2 regions of the Crossiella sp. NPDC003009 genome follow, and region 1 is predicted to be linked to the other one. Evidence: riboswitches for the same ligand, from Rfam matches in the RefSeq annotation. Region 1 holds a riboswitch; the other holds the start of a gene.

What was found. Region 1 has a riboswitch for glycine ahead of gcvT (glycine cleavage system aminomethyltransferase GcvT). Riboswitches for the same ligand answer to the same signal wherever they lie in the genome.
Region 2: linked by a shared signal. The riboswitch ahead of gcvP (aminomethyl-transferring glycine dehydrogenase) and the one ahead of gcvT (glycine cleavage system aminomethyltransferase GcvT) in region 1 are both predicted to bind glycine.

Annotation. Positions count from the first base shown of each region.
Region 1 covers NZ_JBSFUA010000004.1:241,435-245,810, reverse strand. The annotation lists gene ACWDY5_RS07135 (response regulator transcription factor) at 1-355, shown strand, start outside; gene ACWDY5_RS07130 (sensor histidine kinase) at 336-1,511, shown strand; glycine riboswitch at 1,565-1,664, shown strand; glycine riboswitch at 1,665-1,760, shown strand; gene gcvT (glycine cleavage system aminomethyltransferase GcvT) at 1,813-2,919, shown strand; gene gcvH (glycine cleavage system protein GcvH) at 2,954-3,325, shown strand; gene glyA (serine hydroxymethyltransferase) at 3,341-4,376, shown strand, end outside.
Region 2 covers NZ_JBSFUA010000042.1:75,081-79,456, forward strand. The annotation lists gene ACWDY5_RS32390 (MerR family transcriptional regulator) at 54-620, shown strand; gene ACWDY5_RS32395 (hypothetical protein) at 901-1,290, shown strand; glycine riboswitch at 1,447-1,546, shown strand; glycine riboswitch at 1,547-1,660, shown strand; gene gcvP (aminomethyl-transferring glycine dehydrogenase) at 1,704-4,376, shown strand, end outside.

The DNA.
Region 1 (4,376 bases):
CAAGCCGTTCGAGTACCCGGAGCTGCTGGCCAGGGTGCAGGCGCTGGGGCGGCGCAGCCAGCCCGCGCTGCCGCCGGTGCTCAGCCGCAACGGCGTCCGGCTGGACACCGCCAACCGCCTGGTCAGCCGGGACGGGCGGCGGATCGACCTGTCCCCCAAGGAGTTCGCGGTGCTGTCGGTGCTGCTGCGCGCCCAGGGCGCGGTGGTCAGCTCGGAGCGGCTGCTGGAGCTGGCCTGGGACGAGCACGCGGACCCGTTCACCAACGCGGTGCGGGTGGCCATGTCCAAGCTGCGCGCCAAGCTCGGCGAGCCGCCGGTGATCGAGACGGTGCCCGGTGCCGGCTACCGCATCTGAGCGCCCAGCCCGGCTGACCGTCCGGGTCAAGCTGACCGCGCTGTACGGCGCGCTGTTCCTTGGTAGCGGCGCGGTGCTGCTCACCGTGATCTACCTGCTGGTGCGCGACCAGCTCTCGTTCCGGCTGGCGACCACGATGGGCCGCGCCATGCCGATGGACACCGTGCCGTCCTCGGTCGCGGTCCGCGGGTACAACCCGGACGGCACGCTGGGCTTCGTGCCGGCGGGCGAGGTGACCAGGGCGGTGGAGGCCACCACGCTGGACACCCTGCTGCTGGTGTCCATCCTGTCCCTGGTCGGCGTGGCCGCGCTGTCGGTGGCCGCGGGCTGGTGGCTCTCCGGCCGGGTGCTGCGGCCGCTGCACACCATCACCGCCACCGCGCAGCGGCTGTCCTCGACCAACCTGCACGAGCGGCTGGCGCTGAAGGGCCCGCCGGACGAGCTGACCGAGCTGGCCGAGACCTTCGACCGGATGCTGGACCGGCTGGAGTCCTCCTTCGACAGCCAGCGCCGGTTCGTGGCCAACGCCTCGCACGAGCTGCGCACGCCGCTGGCGGTGCAGCGGGCCGCGGTGCAGATCGGGCTGGCCGGGAACCCCAGCCCGGAGAAGGCGGCCGAGATCAGGGAGCAGCTGCTCACCGCGAACCGGCGGATCGAGCGGCTCATCGACGGGCTGCTGGTGCTCGCCCGCAGCGACCGCGGCCTGGAGAAACGCGCGGAGGTGGAGCTGCACGCGGTGGTCGGCGAGGCGGTCGAGCAGTACCGGGCCGAGGCCGAGCGCAGGCAGGTGGAGCTCCAGGTGCGGCTCACCGAGGCGACCGTCTCCGGGGACCGGGTGCTGCTCACCCAGCTGGTCGCCAACCTGGTCTCCAACGCGATCCGGCACAACCTGGCCGAGGGCGGCACGGTGTGGGTGCGCACCGACGCCTTCGGCGGGCTCACCGTGTCCAACACCGGCCCCAAGGTGCCAGCGAAGCAGATCCCGCAGCTGTTCGAGCCGTTCCGGCGCGGCGAGGGCCGCACCGACAAGGGCGAAGGCGCCGGACTGGGCCTGTCCATCGTGGACTCGATCACCCGCGCGCACGGCGGCACGGTGCAGGCCCACCGGCGGCCGGACGGCGGGCTGCGGGTCAAGGTCGAGCTGCCCAGGGGTTGACAGACCCACGGGGTGTCCCGGAAGGTTCGCGGCACAACCGCATATCGGCCGTTTGAGCTCGGGCGGGAGAGATCCCGGCACGCAGCACGCACGGGACGCCGAAGGAGCAACCTCTCCCCGGAAACTCTCAGGCAACGTCACCGTTCGAGCGAGGCGACTCTGGAAAGCAGGTGGGTTCGCCCACCTCACCCACGGTGCAACCCGTGTTCGCGCGGGGAAGCTCTCAGGTCCCATGACAGAGCGGGGAGGCTCGCCAGCGGCGTCCGCATGCCCGTCGACGCCTCGACCCCAGGAGCCTCCCGTGACCGGACTCGGCGCGTCCCGCCGCAGCCCCCTGCACGCCCAGCACGTCGCGCTGGGCGCCCAGTTCACCGACTTCGCCGGCTGGTCGATGCCGCTGCGCTACAGCAGTGAGCTGGCCGAGCACAAGGTGGTCCGGGAGGCCGCCGGGCTGTTCGACCTCAGCCACATGGGCGAGATCGAGGTCACCGGTCCCGAGGCCGGGCGGGTGCTGGACTACGCGCTGGTCGGCGCGATCGGCTCGCTGGCGGTCGGCCGGGCGCGGTACACCATGCTCTGCCACACCAACGGTGGAGTGCTGGACGACCTGGTGGTCTACCGGCAGGCCGAGCGGAAGTTCCTGGTGGTGGCCAACGCCTCCAACGCGGTGCTGGTGCGGGCGCTGCTCGGCGAGCGGGCGCACGGCCTGGCCGCCGAGGTCCTCGACCGGTCCGCGGAGACCGCGCTGATCGCGGTGCAGGGCCCGGCGTCGGCGGAGATCGTGACCGCGGTCACCGGGCAGGACCTCACCGACCTGAAGTACTACGCCGGACGCCCCGCGGTGATCGCCGGGCATGACGTGTTCCTGGCCCGCACCGGCTACACCGGCGAGGACGGCTTCGAGGTCTACGTGGCCGCCGAACTGGCCGGTGCGGTCTGGCAGCGGATCGCCGAGACGGGTGAGCCGCTCGGCCTCAAGCCCGCCGGGCTGGCCTGCCGGGACACCCTGCGACTGGAGGCGGGCATGCCGCTCTACGGCAACGAGCTGCACGTCGGGGTGACCCCCTTCGACGCGGGGCTGGGCCGGGTAGTCCGCTTCGACAAGCTCGGCGACTTCGTCGGCCGCTCGGCGCTGGAGGCGCGCACGCACACCACCCGCGCGCTGGTCGGGCTGGCCGGCAAGAGCCGTCGCAGTCCGCGGGCCGGGCAGCTGGTCAAGCTCGCCGACGGCACCGTGGTGGGCGAGGTCACCAGCGGCGCGCCCTCCCCCACCCTCGGTCACCCGATCGCGCTCGCCTACCTCGACCACGCGCACGCCGACGCGGGCACCGAGGTGGTCGTGGACGTGCGCGGCAACGCCGAACCGGCAGAAGTGGTCGCCGTCCCGTTCTACAAGCGCTCCCGCTGACCTGCGAAACTTCCCCGCGAAAGGCAATACCGCTGTGTCTGTGCCCCGTGAACTGAGCTACACCAAGGACCACGAGTGGATCACCGAGGGCGAGGTGGCCACCGTGGGCATCACCGCCTACGCCGCCGAGGCGCTCGGCGACGTGGTGTTCGTCCAGCTGCCCGAGGTGGGGGCGGTGGTCAGCGCCGGAGAGGCGTGCGGTGAGATCGAGTCGACGAAATCGGTCAGCGACCTGCTGGCCCCGGTCGCGGGAACGGTGACCGAGGTCAACCAGGCGGTGGCCGAGGATCCGGCATTGCTGAACTCCGACCCGTTCGGAGCCGGGTGGCTGATCAAGATCAACCGCGCGGGTTCGGACGGAGAGCTGCTCACGCCGGATGCCTACGACGAGCTGACCGCAGGCTGAAAGGGAGACCCGATCATGTCCACTTTGGACACTCCGCTCGCGCAGATCGACCCGGAGATCGCCGAGGTCCTGGGCGCCGAGCTCCGCCGCCAGCAGTCCACCCTGGAGATGATCGCCTCGGAGAACTTCGCCCCGGTGGGCGTGCTCGAGGCGCAGGGCTCGGTGCTGACCAACAAGTACGCCGAGGGCTACCCCGGCAAGCGCTACTACGGTGGCTGCGAGCACGTCGACGTCTCCGAGCGGCTGGCCATCCAGCGGGTCAAGGACCTCTTCGGCGCCGAGCACGCCAACGTGCAGCCGCACTCCGGCGCGCAGGCCAACGCCGCGGTGATGCACGCGCTGCTCACCCCCGGCGACAAGATCCTCGGCCTTGAGCTGGCGCACGGCGGCCACCTCACGCACGGCATGCGGATCAACTTCTCCGGCAAGCTCTACGACGTGGCCGCCTACCAGGTGCGCGAGGACACCGGCCTGATCGACATGGCCGAGGTCGAGCGGCTGGCCAAGGAGCACCAGCCGAAGCTGATCCTGGCCGGCTGGTCGGCCTACCCGCGGCAGCTGGACTTCGCCGAGTTCCGCCGGATCGCCGACGAGGTGGGCGCCTACCTGATGGTGGACATGGCGCACTTCGCCGGGCTGGTCGCGGCCGGGCTGCACCCCAACCCGGTGCCGCACGCGCACGTGGTGACCACCACCACGCACAAGACCCTGGGCGGGCCGCGCGGCGGCACCATCCTGTGCACCCAGGAGTTCGCCAAGAAGATCGACTCCGCCGTGTTCCCCGGTCAGCAGGGCGGGCCGCTGGAGCACGTGATCGCGGCCAAGGCGGTGGCGTTCAAGATCGCCGCGACCGAGGAGTTCGCGGACCGGCAGCGGCGCACCCTGTCCGGGGCCAAGATCCTGGCCGAGACGCTGGTCAAGGCCGGCGGCGGGGTCAACGTGCTGACCGGCGGCACCGACGTGCACCTGGTGCTGGCCGACCTGCGCCAGCACGAGCTGGACGGCAAGCAGGCCGAGGCCCGGCTGCACGAGGTCGGCATCACGGTCAACC
Region 2 (4,376 bases), on a different contig from region 1:
ACGGGCGTGCGGTCGCCGTTGCCGACCGGAGGGTCGGCCGAGGGGAGGCACGCGTGGTCGAGGAAGCGCCAAGCCATCGAGGCGCGCCCGAGCAGGGTGCTTTGTTCCCTGACCTGTCGTTGCCGGACGAGCTGGTCGGCTATCGGGGCCCGGCGGCCTGCCAGATCGCCGGCATCACCTACCGCCAGCTGGACTACTGGGCCCGCACCGGACTGGTCTCGCCGACCATAAGGAGTGCCCACGGCTCCGGCAGCCAGCGCCTGTACTCCTTCAAGGACATCCTGGTCCTGAAGGTGGTCAAGCGGCTGCTCGACACCGGCGTCTCGCTGCAGAACATCCGGGTCGCGGTGGACCACCTGCGCCGCAGGGGCGTGCGCGACCTGGCCCGGATCACGCTGTTCAGCGACGGCACCACGGTCTACGAGTGCACCTCCCCCGAGGAGGTGGTCGACCTGCTGCAGGGCGGTCAGGGCGTGTTCGGCATCGCGGTCAGCGGGGCGATGCGCGAGATCAGCGGCACCATCCACGAGTTCCCGGCCGAACGGGCCGACGGCGTGGAGCTGCTGCCCGGCGAGGACGACGAGCTGGCCCGCAAGCGCCGCGACCGGCAGACCGGCTGAACCAGTTCTGCCCCTAGGGTGTGTCCGCCGGGTCACGCCTGCGATAGCCGCGCCGGTTTGGCCGCTGACGGCACGGCCGGAACACCCGGATACGCCCGGTATGAGGGCGTCCCGGCCGCGCCGCCAGCGACCAAACCGATCACGACTCTCGCAGACGTGACCCAGCGGACACACCCTGGTTCAGTTCTGGCTGAAACCCCTCGGAGCGGCCGTTCGCCGCTGCTTAAGCTCCCGCTGACGGCTGCCCAGGGAGCAGCCGCCCGCACTTGGGGGTTCCACCATGACTCGACGTCTGCTGACTGTGGCCGCGCTCGCCCTGGCCGCTTTCGGCGTCTCCGCTCCGCTGGCCCAGGCCGCGCCCGCGCCGATCAGCTTCGGGCACGAGCAGGGCAAGTTCACCGGCACCAAGGACACGGTGTGCAACCCGATCATCGGTTGCACCTACAAGCTCGAGGGCACGCTCAGCACCGCGGGCGCGGACTGCTACCAGGTCCAGTGGACCGCGGGCAGCGGCTGGGGCGCGGTCAACGTGCCGCCGGCCTGCGGCGCCGGCGAGCACCGGGTGGCCCGCGGCTTCCCGTGGCCGGGCGCCCGCCCGACCGCGTTCCGGCTGTGCCTGGTCAGCTCGGACGGCGCGGTGCGTTCCTGCGGCGCCCAGCAGGCTTCCTGACCCGCGCCGCCGCCGCGCGCATCCCGGCAGGCTGCGCGCGGTGGCGGCCCGGCCACGCCCTGTGTCCGTTCGCGACCACGGCCGGTGACCTGGTGTTCTCGGGCACGTCGGAAACTTCCGGTTAACTCAGGCGGGGTAGGATTCGCGCGTAGTCGTGATCCCCACGCGGGAGAGCCCGGACCGGAGCCATCGGTCCGGCGCCGAAGGAGCAACTCCTCCCCGGAACCTCTCAGGCCAAGCGGACCGTGTGGGCAGACACCTCTGGAAAGCGGTCCGCGTTCGCGTGGACCCGCCGACGGTGCAAGTCCGGCGCCGCACTGGCCGGGTGAAGCTCTCAGGCGCCCGGAAACCGGGTACGGACAGAGGGGGAGGGCAGTTCCGCATGCCCACCCCTAGGCGCCGGAGGCGAGAGCATGACCCAGCCGAACCCCGATCGCATCCCCTTGGCCGCGCTGGAGCACGGCACTCCTTTCGCCGACCGGCACGTCGGTCCGCGGCCGGCTGAGCTGGCCCGGATGCTCGACGTCATCGGGGTCGGCTCGCTGGAGGAGCTGGCCCAGCGGGCGGTGCCCCGGGTGATCCGCGAGGGTGAGCTGTCCCTCGCGCTGCCCGCGCCGGCCACCGAGTTCGAGGCGCTGGCCGAGCTGCGCGCGCTGGCCGACCGGAACACGCTGCGCACCCCGATGATCGGCCTCGGCTACTACGGCACCATCACCCCGCCGGTGATCAAGCGGAACGTGCTGGAGAGCCCGGCCTGGTACACCGCCTACACCCCGTACCAGCCGGAGATCTCGCAGGGCCGCCTGGAGGCGCTGCTCAACTTCCAGACCATGGTCGCCGACCTGACCGGCCTGGAGACCGCGAACGCCTCCATGCTGGACGAGGGCACCGCGGCCGCCGAGGCCATGACGCTGGTGCGCCGGGCGGGCAAGGCCAAGTCGCCGCGGTTCGTGGTGGACGCGGACAGCCTGCCGCAGACCATCGCGGTGATCGAGACCCGCGCCGAGCCGCTGGGCATCGAGATCGTGCTCGCCGACCTGGCGCAGGGCCTGCCCGAGGGCGAGTTCTTCGGCGTGCTGCTGTCCTACCCCGGCGCCGGCGGCGAGGTCCGCGACTACCGGGCGCTGGTGGAGCAGGCGCACGAGCGCGGCGCCCAGGTCGCGGTGGCCGCCGACCTGCTCGCGCTGACCCTGCTGACCCCGCCGGGGGAGTGGGGCGCGGACGTGGTGGTGGGCACCACGCAGCGCTTCGGTGTGCCGATGGGCTTCGGCGGCCCGCACGCCGGGTTCATGGCGGTGCGCTCCGGCCTGGAGCGGCAGCTGCCCGGCCGCCTGGTCGGGGTGAGCGTGGACGCCGACGGCAACCCGGCCTACCGGCTCGCGCTGCAGACCCGTGAGCAGCACATCCGCCGGGAGAAGGCGACCAGCAACATCTGCACCGCCCAGGTGCTGCTCGCGGTGATCGCCGCGATGTACGCGGTCTACCACGGCCCCGACGGCCTGCGCGCCATCGCCACCAGGGTGCACCGCCTGGCCGCGGTGCTCGCCGCGGGCCTGCGCGCCGGTGGCGTGGACACCAAGCACGACCGCTTCTTCGACACCGTGCTCGCGCACGTGCCGGGCCGCGCCGCCGAGGTCGTGGCGAACGCCCGCGCCCTCGGCGTCAACCTGCGCTTCGCCGACAACGACCACGTCGGCATCGCCTGCGACGAGACCACCACCCGCGAGCACCTCGCCCTGGTGTGGCAGGCCTTCGGCGTCACCGGCGAGGTCGACGCGCTGGACGCAGAGACCGCCGACGCGCTGCCGGCCGAGCTGGTCCGCACCTCCGACTACCTGACCCACCCGGTGTTCCACACCCACCGCTCGGAGACCGCGCTGCTGCGCTACCTGCGTGGCCTCTCCGACAAGGACGTGGCCCTGGACCGCAGCATGATCCCGCTGGGCTCCTGCACGATGAAGCTGAACGCCACCACGGAGATGGAGTCCATCACCTGGCCGGAGTTCGCCAACCTGCACCCCTTCGCACCCGCCGCCGACGCCGCGGGCCTGCTGTCCCTGGTGCACGACCTGGAGGCCTGGCTGGCCGAGGTCACCGGCTACGACGCGGTCAGCGTGCAGCCCAACGCGGGCAGCCAGGGCGAGTTCGCCGGCCTGCTGGCCATCCGCGCCTACCACCGCAGCCGCGGTGAGCAGGCCCGCGACGTCTGCCTGATCCCGTCCTCGGCGCACGGCACCAACGCCGCCAGCGCGGTGATGGCCGGCATGCGGGTGATCGTGGTCCGATGCGATGACAAGGGCAACATCGACCTGGGCCACCTGCGCGAGACCGTTCAGGCCCACCGCGACGACCTGGCCGCCATCATGATCACCTACCCGTCCACGCACGGCGTGTACGAGGAGACGGTGGCCGAGGTGTGCGCGCTGGTGCACGAGGCGGGCGGCCAGGTCTACGTCGACGGCGCGAACCTCAACGCCCTGGTCGGCCTGGCCCGTCCCGGCAAGTTCGGCAGCGACGTCTCGCACCTGAACCTGCACAAGACCTTCTGCATCCCGCACGGCGGCGGCGGCCCCGGCGTCGGCCCGATCGGCGTCCGTGAGCACCTCGCGCCGTTCCTGCCCAACCACCCGCTCCAGCCCACCGCGGGCCCGGCCACCGGCGTCGGCCCGATCAGCGCCGCCCCGTGGGGCAGCGCCTCGATCCTGCCCATCTCCTGGGCCTACGTCCGGATGATGGGCCCCGACGGCCTGCGCCGCGCCACCCTGACCGCCGTCGCCGCGGCGAACTACGTGGCCCGCAAGCTCGACGAGCACTTCCCGGTCCTCTACACCGGCGAGGGCGGCTTCGTCGCCCACGAGTGCATCCTGGACCTGCGCCCCATCACCAAGGCCACCGGCGTCACCGTCGACGACGTGGCCAAGCGCCTGGCCGACTACGGCCTGCACGCCCCCACCATGTCCTTCCCCGTGGCGGGCACCCTCATGGTCGAACCCACCGAGAGCGAAGACCTGGCCGAGCTGGACCGCTTCTGCGAGGCCATGATCGCCATCCGCAAGGAGATCGACAAGGTCGGCGCAGGCGAGTGG